Regions from separate parts of the Vibrio sp. nBUS_14 genome, predicted to be linked through region 2. Evidence: predicted binding sites of a transcription regulator. Region 2 holds the regulator's gene; each other region holds the start of a gene.
The links. The regulator PurR, encoded in region 2, represses purine synthesis genes. The targets are predictions, from matches to a motif close to TNANGNAAACGTTTNCNTNA.

Region 1 (5,253 bases), 510 kb from region 2:
ACGAAGAAGAATCGCCGCAGCAAGGGTTTCACGCAGTGGTGCGCGACCTGATTCCGGGCGGTAACCACGTTGATGAAGACCAACACCTACCATATCAACACCAAGGATTGCTTTGTCACGATGCAAACGAACATGGATACGAATATCTGGATTTTCTTTGCTAATAGATGGGCGCGGTAAAGACTTCTTCTCGAAGCAATCTACGACGGCATCTTTTACTTTCATTGCACCGTATTGGCTATTCCGGATTTCATTATTCGTACCGTTGAAATCAACAACGAAACGCTTAGTGCTATGGAATTGATTTACCCAATTAACCGCTGTGGTTGATAGGTAAAGATCCATGTCGTCCATACAAGTGAATTCTGAAAGGACACGTACAAATCGAGAAGCCAAACGACTCCACAAACAACAACGATAAATTTGCTCATTAGTGGCTTTGAATTTAACACCTGCTTGAACAGGTTTTGCATTTGTAATCCCTAGTTGGGTTAGTTCTTCAACTAATAAATTCTCAAGGCCGTTTGAGGTAACCGCTAGATATTGATTCATAGTGTTCTTTTATTGGTAAAAATGAGCTCGATTATACCTGAATTTGCTACTAGAGCATCACACTAAACTCGTCTTTTCATTGAATCTTTCGACTAACTGCTTAGCAAATGCTCAGCCATGAAGCGATCGCTTACCCGCACTCCCTTACAACACAACAACGCTCAATCTCACAGAAATAACACTCATCAATAGGCTCAAACCATCGAGTGCATTTATATTCACTCCAATAATGGTATATACCAAGATAAAATTTAGGTTGGAACTTAGCAACAAAAGACCAAGAACAGGGAATAAACAGAGGAAATCCGCTATCGATAGTGGGGAAATCGGTCGAAATTGAGGTTAAAAAAGATACTTTTTTTACAAATTAAATAGGTGAACAACGTCATTCAAATGAATGAACTACGTCATATTTATTGAGATAGGCTTTTTTAGGCACAAAAAAATCGGCTATTAAGCCGATTATGGGGAAGGTATTACAGGTTTATTTATAGCGATGATTGGCGAAATAATGCTCTAGTGATGATTTAGGTTAGAGATTAGAGATTAACCCACCATCGCAATATGCGTTTGATGAAGGATGGCATTCGCGTCAGTCATTCTATCGTGCATGACTTTAATCGAATCTCCAAAGCGTAACCCTTTTGAAGGCGTTAGGAGGAACTCTTCTAAGTCTACAAATGCACATAAGCTCGCACACTCTCCGACTTCTAATACAATGAAGTAACCAAGGTTATGCTCGTTATTCATTTGTACAATATCCCCTTCTTGAGGATATTCATGGCCCGCACCTTGTGAGTCAAAGAACCAGCTTTTAGGCTGTACAGGCTTATGAAAACGCTTTGCGGCCACACAATAAAGTGCAAGCTCGGCTTGTCGCGGCTCAGACAACTCTAAGCCAGAAATTTGTTCTTTGAAGGTTTGGTAAGAAGATGCATCGTCAACAGTGAATTCATTATCTTTAAAAGCGCAGTCCACCAGCTTATTGCGGACCAGATTCGTTTTAAAAATCATATCCTCTCCGAGGTTTAGCATCAATGAACATTGCTGCTCATCGTAATACCAACTCCATGTATCGCTAGGTTTAAGCATCATTTCGTCTCACACTGTTGAACCATTCCGTTAGGTAAAACGCAAAATTACCTCTAATTACAGTAATTTTACTGCGCAACAGGCAAAAAAAAAGAGGAAATGAATTCCTCTTTCTTATCGCTTTTCTCTACAACTCAGTGAGTTACAGTGTCTCTTTTGTCAAGACGGTGCCGGATCATAGCTTAAGCTTTTACGGACTACAGGTTTTTAACGATGTCACGAACAAGGCCTGGGCCTTTGTAGATGAAACCAGAGTAAACTTGTACAAGTTTAGCGCCTGCCATCATTTTCTCTTTTGCAGCAACGTAAGAGTCAACACCACCTACCCCGATGATCGGCAGTTGGTCACCCAGCTCTTCGTGAAGTTTGCGAACAACTTCAGTACTTCGAGATTGAACTGGACGTCCGCTTAGGCCACCCGCTTCGTCGCAATGCTTCATGCCTTCAACGATACTGCGATCCAATGTCGTGTTGGTTGCGATCACACCGTCGATCTTATTTTTGATCAATGATTCGCAAATCTGGCTGATTTCGTCATCACTTAGATCCGGAGCGATCTTAAGAGCAAGCGGAACATATTTGCCATGCTTCGCTTCTAATGCAGATTGCTTGGTTTTTAGTTCAGACAACAGATCATCAAGTGCTTCGCCATATTGTAGCGAACGAAGTCCTGGAGTATTTGGTGAAGAGATATTTACCGCAATGTAACCTGCGTATTGGTATACCTTCTCCATACAGATAATGTAATCTTCTGCGCCCTTTTCAATTGGCGTGTCTTTGTTCTTACCAATATTGATACCTAAGATACCGTCATAGTTAGACTTCTTAACATTCTCAATTAGGTTATCTACGCCTAGGTTGTTAAAACCCATGCGATTGATAATACCTTCGGCTTCAACAAGACGGAACAAACGTGGTTTGTCATTACCGGCTTGTGGGCGAGGAGTAACAGTCCCTACTTCTACAAAACCAAAACCCATTGCACCAAATGCATCAATACATTCGCCGTTTTTGTCTAGGCCGGCAGCAAGGCCAACTGGGTTTTTAAAAGTGAGACCCATGCACTCTACAGGTCGGTGAGGTAATTGTTGGCGATACAAAAGATCAATAGGTGTGCCAGTAAAGCGTTTGAAATTTTGAATTGCAAGATCATGAGCCTTTTCGGCATCAAGTTGAAAAAAGCCAGTTCTGGCTAGACGGTAAAGCATTGTGCCTCCGATAGAAAAAAGCGCCGTGTAAACGGGGCAATATTATTTACTTATTTACCCAACTATTCAATCTATTACTGTCTGTAAGGGTAAGATAATCGAGTTTGCTAACGAATGAGGTTTATTATTAAGCAAACGTTACCGTATACTCCGGTGAATAGCTATTTCATTATTATTCGTGTAACGAGCATAAGTTAACTTGCCCAAGCATAAGTGACTCAACGAAATAATTGGACACGTCATTCACTATTCAGCCAAATGACATTGCTCTGCCAAATAACACTGTTCAGCCAAACGAAAAAGGCAGACCTAATATAGTCTGCCCTTGTTTCTTTTCGTTTTTATCTAATCGCTAGTCTGTCGACATGCAGTTTAGATTCAATAGCATCAATTCACGCAGTGCTACTGAGAACTTAGCAAACTCATGAACTGAACCGACTTTGAATTCGTTCAAGATACTTTCCCAACGATGCAGAGAAACCGAGTTACTTTCCATCCAGTCATCAAGTGCTTTAATCACATCGATATCTGAAGCACAACCGCAGTTAAGTACTTGGCCCGTTAGCTGACGTTGCTGCCAATCCAGATCTTCCCTGAATGCTGCACGTGCCAGCGCTTGCCAGTTGTTGTCTACTGCTTGGCCATTAATTTGCTTCAAGAACCAGTGCAAAGACAGGCGGTCACCAAGGTTAAAGTAAAGCTTAGACGCTTGTTGTACTGTTTTACCTGTTTCGCGAGCCACTGTGGATATATCCAGTGCTGAGTACAAGCTAGACAAACGCGCGACTGAATTAGCCAACTCAGCGTTTACGCCTTGCTCAATCCATAGCTGTGCCATTGCGTTATGCTCTTCTACTTCAGAAGCCACTAGGTTTTCATCCAGTTTCTCTGTGATAGTAAGAACATCGCCTTGGTAAAGTTCAATCAATGCTTTCACTGACTGTTTACCAGTACGGTTTCTTAACAACCAACGAGCCAAACGACGAAGTGTACGGCGAACATGGTAGATCAATTCATATTGAGCTTCAGAACTTGAAACATTGTCCAGTTCACGGATGCTCTTCAGAACTTTACCAAGACCGTAGATTTCACGTGATGCTGCGTAAGCATTTGCAATATCAACGATATTTGCGCCCGTCTCTTCTTGCAGACGAGTAACGAAGTTACAACCCATTTCGTTAACCATTTGGTTAGCCAATGCCGTCGCAATGATTTCAGAGCGTAATGGATGGTTATCCATATGCTGATAATAGTTACGACGTAACGCTGTTGGGAAGTATTGCATAAGCTGTTGAGCATGGAATTCATCATTAGCGATATCATCACTAACAAGATCTTCTTTAAGTACCATTTTACCGTAAGCGACAAGTACAGAAAGCTCTGGTCTTGTTAGGCCTTGGCCCTGCTTTTCACGCTCAAGCAGTGTTTCGTCATCTGGGATGTATTCCAAACCACGATCCAAGTACCCTGCTTTTTCCATTGTATGAATAAAGCGGATTTGCTCTTTTACTAAGCCAACACCTTGATGCTCAGTAACCGAAATAGACTCAGCTTGGCAATATGCGTCGTCTAGTACGATTTCGCCCACTTCATCTTCCATCGATTCAAGCACTTGGTTACGTTGCTTAACGGTTAGATCACCATTAGACACCAAACCATTCAAGAAGATCTTAATGTTTACTTCATTATCTGAACAGTCAACACCGCCAACGTTATCAACGAAATCAGTATTAACGCGGCCACCCGTAAGCGCGTATTCAATACGACCCAATTGAGTCATACCCAAGTTACCGCCTTCACCAACAACCTTAGCTTTCAGGTCACAGCCATCGATACGAAGCACGTCATTTGCACGGTCACCCACATCAGTATGAGTCTCGTTTGAAGACTTAACGTATGTACCGATACCGCCATTCCAAAGAAGATCAACCTGCATAGACAAGATCGCTTTGATCAAGTCATTCGGTGCCATTGATGCTTTCTTGGTCCCCAGCATTTTCTGAATTTCAGGCGTAAGAGAGATAGACTTCGCTCGACGAGAGAAGATACCACCACCTTGAGAGATAAGGTCTTTGTTGTAATCTTCCCAGCTTGATCGAGGTAGATTAAACAAGCGCTCACGCTCTACCCAGCTTGATGCTGATTCTGGATTCGGGTCGATGAAGATATGCATGTGGTTAAACGCAGCTTGTATACGAATATGCTTAGACAACAGCATGCCGTTACCAAACACATCGCCCGCCATATCACCTACACCGATAGCAGTAAAATCCGTTGTTTGACAGTTGATGCCCATTTCACGGAAGTGACGCTTAACAGATTCCCAACCACCTTTCGCGGTGATACCCATCGCTTTATGGTCGTAACCGTTAGAACCACCAGAGGCAAACGCATCACCTAA
Region 2 (5,253 bases):
TATACAGTCTTTTTGCTTATGTTGTCATGCCACAAAAGAGCCAAAAAGAATCTCGCCATCTATTTATCCGTGAAGCTAAAAAACTGTGTCAAAAAGAATTTAAACGCTGGTTTATCCTGACTGCTGACGTAAACCCTCTGATGAAATATTTCAAAGATAGAGAGCTACCAATCCCGACTCTTTACTTGATGGGAGAACATGACTACATGTTCATCAAGCCCGTAAAAGAGATGGTTGAAGCACATGAGTCGAGTGAGTTAGTGGAAATAGCAAATTGCGGACATGTGTGTAATGTTGAAAACCCTGAAGAGTTCAACCAACGTTCAATCGCGTTTATTCAAAAACAAATCCAGTGACTTTCTGGGTTCGTTATCAGAACAAATAAATCGAATTAAATAAAAACGGGAAGCTAATATTAGCTTCCCGTTTTTATTGTGAAGGAGTATCGTTCGTTATGTTCTTACTCTGGTGATACAGCGCCGCATTGCCAACAAGAACCAAATTGCGCTTCGTTGATCTCATGGCACTCTCCACAACGCCACTCTTCATAGATGATCGAATCTTGCTGTTTTTGGTAGTCATTAACGATCGTGCGGGCTTTATTGGCCAATTCTGGCTCATATAACCATACGTAAGGGTCAGTTTCCTCAGTGAATGGAATTTCCCCTTTCAAACTGAACAAACCCTCACCACGGACTTCACAAGCAATATTCTCACTTTCTAACAATCCACAGATGATATGGGCTTCTGTAGGATTCGATGCACTGAAGATTTTCATTGAAATAGAACCTTATTCGGTTTTGGGTTTTAGTCAGTTATATACGTTATTCCGCTATACACGTTAGTCAGCGACAGGTGCTGAGCGAAACTTACTCATCAACCATTTAGCAATAATTGGGAATACACCCAATAAGGAAAATGACAACAATACTGAAGGAGATACGATACCCGAAAGTGAATCAATTTCTGCGAGTTGAGTACCAGCATTCAAGAAAACCGCAGTTCCTGGCAACATGCCTATTTGACTCGTGATGTAGTAACGAGTCATCGACATTGGGGTTAACCCCATTAACAGGTTGATAAGAAAAAACGGGAAAACAGGAATCAGACGTAGAGAGAATAAGTAAAATGCCCCGTCTTTTTCAACACCCTTGTTAATCGTTGCTAACTTGTCGCCAAACTTGGTTTGAATCCAGTCACGTAAAAGGTAACGGCTACTCAAGAAGGCGAGGGTTGCACCAATAGCACTCGCGAAAGACACCAGCAGTAAACTGTTCCAGAAACCAAACAGCGCAGCGCCTAAGAGAGTAACAACTGCAGCGCCAGGGATTGAGAAAGCCGTGATCATGACATAGGCGGCAAAATAAATCGCAGTAGCAACAATAAAGTTGCTCGCGATGTAGTCGTTCAAAACTGCTTGTTGAGTCTTCGCATTTTCAAGTGTTAGGTATTGGCCGAAATTGACGCCTAATAGGACGATGATTACGACCAACACGATACCCAATATCATTTTCTTACTCATTGATACTTCCTCTAATTTTTTAATGCATACCATTAGTATAGATAGACAGGCAAAGCATAGATTAACTTTCAACAGATATAAAAAAGCCGCAAGAATGCGGCTTAGTTATGTAGATAGTTTGAACTGACAATATTAATTGATGCGACTGATAAGCTCTTCACGACGTTGCTGCGGTATAACAGACCAATGAGTACCATTGATCGCACCTTCTAGCGCCCAAAGCAGCTCAATGTTGACAGAGGATGCATGCGATTCCTTGATGGCGTTAAATGCGTTTACAGAGCCAGATTCATATAAGCATTCTACGGAATCGATTCCCGCCTTTTTCAACATACGCTCGGTAGCCAATCGAAGGTTAGGGAGGTCCTTTAGTCGAGTTGGCTTAGCAGAAGACTGCTCAGCTTTCTCTTCTTTAGCAAAACCCAGAGACGTCGTAGCAAGCTGCAAGATTTTCTCTTGGTCTTGCCATAAACCTTCCGGTAATGCGAAATACTTAGTGACGACAGGGAAACCACGTTTTTTGTAGACGTATGGTTGAAACCCTTGTTGCTCGAATTGCCTTGTTGTGTCTTTGTCCGCTCTTATGTGCAGCTGGTCATTTACAACCAGAGCAAACATAGTGTCATCAGCAAAAAGCCCGAATCCACCAAACATTGAGCGTGATTTTATTTTTCCTAGGGGCTCAAATAATTTCATTGAGTCCTTTAGTATCGGTTTATCCATGTTATTTATCTCGGTGTATTTGAACTACGCCACCAAATAAGCAGGTCCGAAAGATTAGCAAAATGTTGCAATTAAATTGTCAATAAGCCGTAAATTACCAGATTGTTAGTAACTACTGCATTTTGCCATCGGTAACCCCGCTACCATACCAACGAGTGGTTTAGGCCGGAAGCTTTGCGTCTCACTCTTTCAAGTGGTTTGCCCTGTGCGTGACTGACTGATTGAATAGAATAAAGTTTTTGTTGAATTAGGCTCACACCTGATATTTAAAAATGTGATGTTGCTCCAATTAATGATCTTGATGATGTGCAACTAGGTTTATTTTGTCTGCTTATAAAAAAAGCGCACCCAAAGGTGCGCTTAATGAAATTAAACTCGATTTATCAATTAATTTAACGTTTTAACTGTGCTTCGCTCAACAATTTCAGGGTGCATTTCAAAGACACGTTTTTCATGATCTTTATCTTTAATGCGTTCCAACAAAATTTCGAATGCATTTTTACCAACACGACGCTTAGGTTGGTGAACCGTTGTCAATGGTGGAGAGAAGTATTCTGCAAGTTCAATGTTGTCGTAACCGATAACCGAAATATCTTCAGGAATGCGAATGTCTTGCTGTTGCAGGCGACTCATTAGGCCAAGTGCCATTGTGTCGTTAAAACAGAACACAGCGGTAGGGCGATCTTCCATCTGAGCAATTTTATCAGCCGCAAGTACAGCGGTATCACACTCGAAGTTACCTTCAATGATGAGCTTTTCGTCGGTTTCGACCTTCGCTTCATTGAGTGCGCGTTTGTAACCCGCGATGCGTTCTACACATGCTGCTTTGTCTAAGTGGCCACTTAAACAAGCAATCTTTGTGTGACCACGTTCTAGCAGGTATTTGGTTGCTAGATAGCCGCCTTCTTCAGAGTTATCGATGATCTTATCAGCCTGAGAGGTTTCAGGGCCCCAATCCATGACAACTTTTGGGATATCAGCATGGCGATCTAACATGCCACGAAGTTCTTCTGTTAAGTCAGAACACATAACCAAGATGCCATCTACACGTTTTTCTGCAAGCATTCGAATGTAGTCACGTTGCTTCTCATAGATACCACCTGTGTTACACAGAATCAAAGTGTAACCTTGACGGTAGCAGTAGCTTTCAACACCATCGATCACTTCCGAGAAGAAAAGGTTTGTTGATTGAGTCACTAGCATGCCGATAGTACGTGTTGAATTGCATTTCAAGCTACGAGCAACAGCACTTGGCGCGTAGTTTAATTCGTCTACGGCTTTGTTTACTTTCTCTTGAGTCGCTTCTGCAACAAAACGTGTTTTGTTGATTACGTGAGAAACGGTGGTAGTTGATACGCCTGCTAAGCGAGCGACATCTTTTATAGTGGCCATGGTTTTATCCTATTATAGAAGCTACTTTCCCAAGTACGGAATAAAGCAGCCGTTAAGCTACCTAACTAAGAGCTTAAATTTGTAGGGCTCTTTGGGGTATTAAAGTGCTAAAAAACAAAAAACCGCTATTGAGCGGCTTGTCTTAACACCGAAATGCTCTGAACTTAAATAAGCATAGCATTTCGTGAATGTTTCATATTTTATCGTTTGCGGTCACAATTTTAGACTGACTAGAAATTACTCGCAATAAAATTCACCCAGAAATCTGGGTGAATTGTCACATTCTATTGAATTTGTTTACTTAATCATCAGCGAATCTTATTCACCCGCTAAATACTGAGTGTCCAGATTACAGAAGGCAACGAGAAGAGAGGCAATCGATGCATAGAAACCGAATGAATCGATCTCACGACATCTAGCGTTGAACTTTGGTACCCAAGTAAGAAGTTGTTGTTCAATAAACTGTTGTTGAACAGCGAACGATTTTTCTAATTCTTCTTCAAGCTCAGTTTCATTTGAACGGATGATGAGATTACCAAGGAAATCAAGTTCGATAGCAATGTGGTCTGCTGGCTCTTTCAGATCTTGGTTTACCACCAAGTTGTGCTTAGCCATGATATCTTCCATGTCTTTAGCTGGCTTGTCGTTTAACAGACCCGTTTTGCCGATATACATTGAAGCGTAAGGTAGAGCACCATGTTTATCTGTCTTTAAGAATAGATCGCAGAAGTCAGCAGACAGTTCTAGTTGGGCATCTTCACGTGTTTGTAGACGGTTCAATGCGTCTACCAGAGTGTCAATCGCAGGCTTAAGTGTTTCGTTTTCGCCTAAACCAGTCAGAAAAGAACGAATCTCAACAGAATGGTAGTGATCGAGTTCTTCTTGTGTGAGCTCTTTAGCGAACAAGCTTGATAGCCACCAGTATATTTCAGCTCTTTGTTCGTTGAATGCTTTCGTATCTTTCATTTCATAGATCCTGATTTAGTCTTGTGATGTTTATATACCCAAGCATCGTGAAATCATTTGGGCATAAGCACACCAAGGCTCAATAACAAGGTTATTTGCTAAACGCAAAGTGACTCGTTAGTCGTAATGCCTATATTGAATTGCGATGGACGGTAAATAGCAAGGTTTTAGATTGTCTTGTATCAAAAAAGATTCATGTTTCTCGCTTTTATCTGCTGTACCACTAGAATTGTTACTAGTTATGAATAGAATGGTTACTGAAACTATTAAATAAGAAAAGTGGTGTAGATGAGCTATCACGTATTAGTCGTAGAAGATGATGTGGTAACCCGCAGTAAGCTGGTTGGATATTTCCAAAACGAAGGTTACACAGTGAGTGAAGCGGAAAGCGGCGCTCAAATGAGAAACGTGTTGGAAGAAAACAACGTTGACCTCATTATGCTAGACATCAACTTACCAGGCGAAGATGGATTGATGCTAACTCGCGAATTACGCAGTCAATCGGACATTGGGATTATTTTAGTTACTGGACGCACGGATAGCATCGACAAAATTGTAGGCCTAGAAATGGGCGCAGACGATTATGTTACTAAACCCATCGAACTGCGCGAGTTATTAGTTCGAGTTAAAAACTTACTTTGGCGTATTGC
Region 3 (5,253 bases), 1.5 Mb from region 2:
CTTACACTTACACTATGTAAGATTGAACTAAGCAAAATTAAGCTTTATTCATTACTAAGCCCGCACCGAAATGTGCGGGCTTTTTCTGTTATTTAGATAGAGATATAGTTAAAAGTAAAAACTAACCTCTATTATCTAGCACGTGGTTATTGTTCACATCTCTTTGTTGTTCATCATCACTAAGATTAGGTATGCTTCACCGCATACTTTTTTGTTTCTATTGTTTGCTTTTTGGAGTCTCCTTTGTCAGACCATCAATTCACCCCTCAAGATGAAATCTTCATGCGACGAGCCATCGAAGTAGCCAAAAAAGCGGAGAGTGAGGGAGAGGTGCCCGTCGGTGCCGTGTTAGTAAAAGATGGTGAAATTATCTCTGAAGGATGGAACCGTTCGATTGGCAGCCATGACGCAACAGCGCACGCTGAAGTGGAAACCTTGCGCAAAGCGGGGCAGGTTCTGGAAAATTATCGACTGCTTGATACCACCTTGTATGTCACGCTTGAGCCATGCCCTATGTGTGCGGGTGCCTTGTTACACAGCCGAGTGAAGCGCATTGTTTTTGGTGCGCCAGATCTAAAAGCGGGTGCTGCAGGGACGGTGTTGAATTTGTTTGAGAGCCAAGCTTCTTATCACTATGCCGATGTTGATCACGGGCTATTAGAGGATGAGTGTCGCGAGCAACTACAGGCGTTTTTTAAACGACGTAGAAAAGAGATCAAAGAGAAGCGAAAGCTTGAGCGTTTGCAGGAAGAGCAGCGTTTAGAAGCCAATAAGGCAAGTGACAAGAATAAGGACAGTAACAATAGATAGAAGCATGCTTCGGCACTCTCATTGCAAGAGTGCCGCAGAAAACTTACTCGGTATCTTTACTCAGAAAGTATCTGCATGAAAGCACGGTTGCGCCAAATGATCTTTTTCTTATTATTTGAAAGCATACGCTTACGACGGTTTGCAGCAACGGTCTTATCAAGGCGTTTCGATTTCAGTTTGTTCTTCATCATTTCAACGATTTCCTATTTGTCGTCTGGCTTTGTAATTATGACTTCAGTTTTAATTATAGTGGTTATTTGTTTATGAGCTCTGTCGCGAACTTAGCGATACCTTTTGAGTAACCATCGCGATGGCCAGTGTCTGAATACAGCAGAACACATGGCGCTTATGGTGTGTCGTTATAAAGTTCGATTGTTACTGCAATATGACACCTTAAATTTAACGGTCACTTTGTTTACTTATTTTCTCAATGCTAACCAGCAGTTAAACAAACAAAAAAAAGAGCAACGCTATATAGCATTGCTCTTTTTATTTATTTGGAAGACTCAGCTTCGTCGACAGCGGATTCAGCCGCACTGATTGTCGATTCAGCGCCCGAGATCTCTAAAGGTGGGATAACCACCAAACCTTCAAGGCTTGCTTCTTCTTCTTTATTTCGCTTGTTCACATGGCCAATAATGCTTTGGTAATAACGTCGAATGTTCTCAACGTAATTCCTTGCTTCATCACCACGAGCATAACCGTAACGAGCTTTACTGTAGTACTTCTTATGTCTTAGAAGAGGCAGCCTGTCTTTCACATCCCCCCAAGCGTCAGGATCACCGCCTTGTGCTTTGGTTAAGCGACGTGCATCCATCATGTGACCGTAACCTACGTTATATGACGCGAGGGCAAACCAGATTTTTTCATGTTGAGTAATAGAGTCAGGAACTCGATTCACGATACGACGTAAGTATTCCACGCCACCTTGTACCGATTGTTTAGGATCAAGACGATTGGTTACACCTACGCTCTTCGCGGTTGGCAGCGTCAACATCATCATGCCACGAACACCGGTTGGAGAACGCGCGACTGGGTTCCAGTGTGACTCTTGGTATGCCAAAGCAGCGATTAAGCGCCAATCAAATTCTTGTGAGTATTGCTGAAATAGTGGTGACCATTTTGGTAGCTTGCTGTCCAATGCACGGATAAAAGCACGAGTATCAACGTAGTCAAAGGTACTAATGTGACCGATGTATTTCTCTTCCAGTGAAGCCAGTTCACCTGACTGTTTAAGGTTACCGAAGAACTCAATCAGCAACGCATACAGACTCTCATCTTCTGAACGTTCTAAATACCAAGAGATAGGTTGGTCTTCAGTGAGTTCGAAAGCAAGAGCCACATCAGGGTATAAACGCTGAGCCAATGAAAGTTCAATGGAGTCTGCAACAGTAAACAATCGCTCTCCGGTTGATACTTCTTTTAGCAGGTCATTGATGTCTGCATTCCCGACCGCATCGTAGATAAAGTCATCGTGTGTATTCTGAAGCTGTTTTAGTGTTGGTTCAAAGTGTGAGTCTTTCACCACAACTAAAGATGGCGTCAGTGTTTCATTTGATGCCGTTTCTTCTGATTCAGATTGTTTTTTTACAAACTCGGCCTGACGATCGTTCTCAAACTTGATCAGTTGATCGAGATTTCTTGGTCGCCATTGACCTTTCTTGTACACGACTTGTTGGCTTACGTAGTAATAAGCAGGCGCAGCGCGATACGTACGTGTCAGGTTGTTGTTTTGTGTTAACCCAGTCGCGATAAGATCGATTTCGCCTTTCTTCAACGCAGGGAATAGGCCGGATAAGCGGTATGCAGGTTTAACTTCAAGCTTTACACCAAGCTCTTTAGCAAACTCACGAGCCAGTTCATAATCTAAGCCAGCAGGGCCATCGGGACCAATGTAATAAGAGAGTTGGTTATTCAGTGTGCCGACACGCAGAACGCCGCGATCTCGTATCTGCTCAAGGACACTTTTAGGTTCAGACTCAATCTGGCATCCAGCTAGTCCAAAAAGAGCAATAGCAAGCAGAAGGAATTTGGACGAAAAGATGAGCGTAAATTTAGGCATCAAAATGAAATCTCGAAAAGTGGAAGCCCCTTTATACCAAACCCCGCAAGGCTGGCAAAGCAGGTTTATTTAAACAGTTGTAAAAGTGCTGATAAATGCAGCAAAACTGTCATTTATATCGTTAGATGAAAAAAATAACGCAAACGGTTGCTTTTGGTGTTACGTCACAAAAAGAAATGCTTTATAATGCGCTCGCATTGAAGAGGTGGAATCGGCATAGGTTTGTTAACCTTCGGGAATAGCTTCGAAGAAAACAGTTAGGTTGTTCCTATAACCCACTGAATTTATTCCAATATCACCTTAATCAACTGCATAAGAGACCTAAGCACATGAGAATTTTGCGTGGCTCCCCAGCTCTATCTGAGTTTCGTGTTAACAAGCTTTTAGAGCTTTGTCGTGAATTAAGCTTACCTGTAACAGGTATTTACGCTGAGTTTGCCCACTTTGCTGATTTAACGGCAGACCTAGATGCGTCTGAAGTTGAGAAGCTAGAAAAGCTACTGACTTACGGTCCAACGATTGAAGAGCATGAACCTGAAGGTTTATTGCTGCTTGCAACGCCACGTCCAGGCACTATCTCGCCTTGGTCTTCAAAATCAACTGATATCGCACACAACTGTGGACTGGCTAAAGTGTCACGTCTAGAGCGCGGTACCGCTTTCTACATTGAAACTTCTTCTGAACTTTCTGAGCTTCAACTTGTTGAGCTGAAAGCAATCTTGCACGACCGTATGATGGAAGTGGTTTTCACTGACTTCGAATCGGCCGCAGCACTATTTATTGTTGCTGAACCTGCTCCTTATGCGGAAGTTGACCTATTAACTGGCGGACGTAAAGCGCTCGAACAAGCAAACGTTACCCTAGGTCTTGCGCTTGCAGAAGATGAAATTGATTACCTTTTTGAAAGCTTCACTGAAAAGCTAGGTCGTAACCCGACTGACATCGAGCTAATGATGTTCGCACAAGCGAACTCAGAGCACTGTCGTCACAAGATCTTTAACGCTGATTGGACTATCGATGGCGTTAAGCAAGAAAAATCATTGTTCAAGATGATTAAGAACACCTTTGAAACGACACCAGAACACGTTCTGTCTGCTTATAAAGATAATGCAGCGGTAATGACAGGTTCTGAAGTCGGTCGTTTCTTCCCAGATCCAGAAACTCGTCAGTACAACTATCACCAAGAGAAAACACACATCTTGATGAAAGTTGAAACGCACAACCACCCAACGGCAATCTCTCCATGGCCGGGCGCATCAACAGGTTCAGGCGGTGAAATCCGTGATGAAGGCGCGACAGGTATTGGTGGTAAGCCAAAAGCGGGTCTGGTTGCTTTCTCTGTATCTAACCTTAAGATCCCGAACTTCGTTCAACCTTGGGAAACTGACTTTGGTAAGCCGAGCCGTATCGTTACTGCTTTGGATATCATGCTTGAAGGTCCTCTTGGTGGCGCAGCATTCAACAACGAATTTGGTCGTCCAAACCTACTAGGTTACTTCCGTACTTACGAAGAGAAAGTAAACTCTCACGCAGGTGAAGAAGTACGTGGTTACCACAAGCCAATCATGCTGGCTGGTGGTCTAGGTAACATTCGTGATGATCATGTTCAGAAGAAAGAGATTCCAGTAGGTGCAAGCCTAATCGTTCTTGGTGGTCCTGCGATGAACATCGGCCTTGGTGGCGGTGCTGCATCTTCAATGGATTCTGGTTCTTCTTCTGAAGACTTAGATTTTGCTTCTGTACAGCGTGAAAATCCAGAAATGGAACGTCGTTGTCAGGAAGTGATCGACCGTTGTTGGCAGCTTGGTAATGCGAACCCAATCGCATTCATCCACGATGTGGGCGCAGGCGGTATCTCGAATGCACTTCCTGAGCTAGTAGACGATGGCGAGCGTGGCGGTATCTTTAATCTACGTGACGTGCCAAACGATGAGCCGGGCATGAGCCCACTTGAGATCTGGTGTAACGAATCTCAAGAGCGTTACGTTATGGCGGTTGCTGATAAAGACATGGCAACATTCGACGCGATTTGTAAACGTGAACGCGCACCTTACGCGGTGGTTGGTAAAGCAACAGAAGAACGTGATCTTAAATTAGAAGATTCTCACTTCGACAACACGCCAATCGACATGCCAATGGACATCCTATTAGGTAAAACACCTAAGATGAACCGTGATGCGAAGACGCTAAAAGCAAACAATTCTGCGATTGACCGTTCTGGTATCGAGCTGAACGAAGCGGTTGACCGTATCCTTCGCCTACCAACCGTGGCAGAGAAAACCTTCCTTATTACTATCGGTGACCGCTCGGTAACAGGCCTTGTCGCTCGTGACCAAATGGTTGGCCCATGGCAGGTTCCAGTAGCAAACTGTGCGGTAACC

Region 1: the regulator PurR is predicted to act here: its motif matches at 2,980-2,999, upstream of pyrD (quinone-dependent dihydroorotate dehydrogenase).
Region 3: the regulator PurR is predicted to act here: its motif matches at 3,008-3,027, upstream of purL (phosphoribosylformylglycinamidine synthase).

Annotation. Positions count from the first base shown of each region.
Region 1 covers NZ_CP179206.1:1,913,103-1,918,355, forward strand. Annotated here, with positions in the region: gene rlmKL (bifunctional 23S rRNA (guanine(2069)-N(7))-methyltransferase RlmK/23S rRNA (guanine(2445)-N(2))-methyltransferase RlmL) at 1-552, opposite strand, end outside; gene ACMAZD_RS08965 (cell division protein ZapC) at 1,099-1,647, opposite strand; gene pyrD (quinone-dependent dihydroorotate dehydrogenase) at 1,842-2,852, opposite strand; gene ACMAZD_RS08975 (NAD-glutamate dehydrogenase) at 3,205-5,253, opposite strand, start outside.
Region 2 covers NZ_CP179206.1:2,418,228-2,423,480, reverse strand. Annotated here, with positions in the region: gene ACMAZD_RS11345 (alpha/beta fold hydrolase) at 1-356, shown strand, start outside; gene ACMAZD_RS11340 (DUF2007 domain-containing protein) at 461-778, opposite strand; gene ACMAZD_RS11335 (TVP38/TMEM64 family protein) at 842-1,522, opposite strand; gene ACMAZD_RS11330 (TfoX/Sxy family DNA transformation protein) at 1,655-2,245, opposite strand; cyclic di-GMP riboswitch class I at 2,373-2,458, opposite strand; gene purR (HTH-type transcriptional repressor PurR) at 2,633-3,637, opposite strand; gene torD (molecular chaperone TorD) at 3,956-4,603, opposite strand; gene torR (two-component system response regulator TorR) at 4,892-5,253, shown strand, end outside.
Region 3 covers NZ_CP179206.1:925,766-931,018, forward strand. Annotated here, with positions in the region: gene ACMAZD_RS04235 (AbgT family transporter) at 1-20, shown strand, start outside; gene tadA (tRNA adenosine(34) deaminase TadA) at 244-810, shown strand; gene ACMAZD_RS04245 (hypothetical protein) at 867-1,001, opposite strand; gene mltF (membrane-bound lytic murein transglycosylase MltF) at 1,304-2,872, opposite strand; gene purL (phosphoribosylformylglycinamidine synthase) at 3,202-5,253, shown strand, end outside.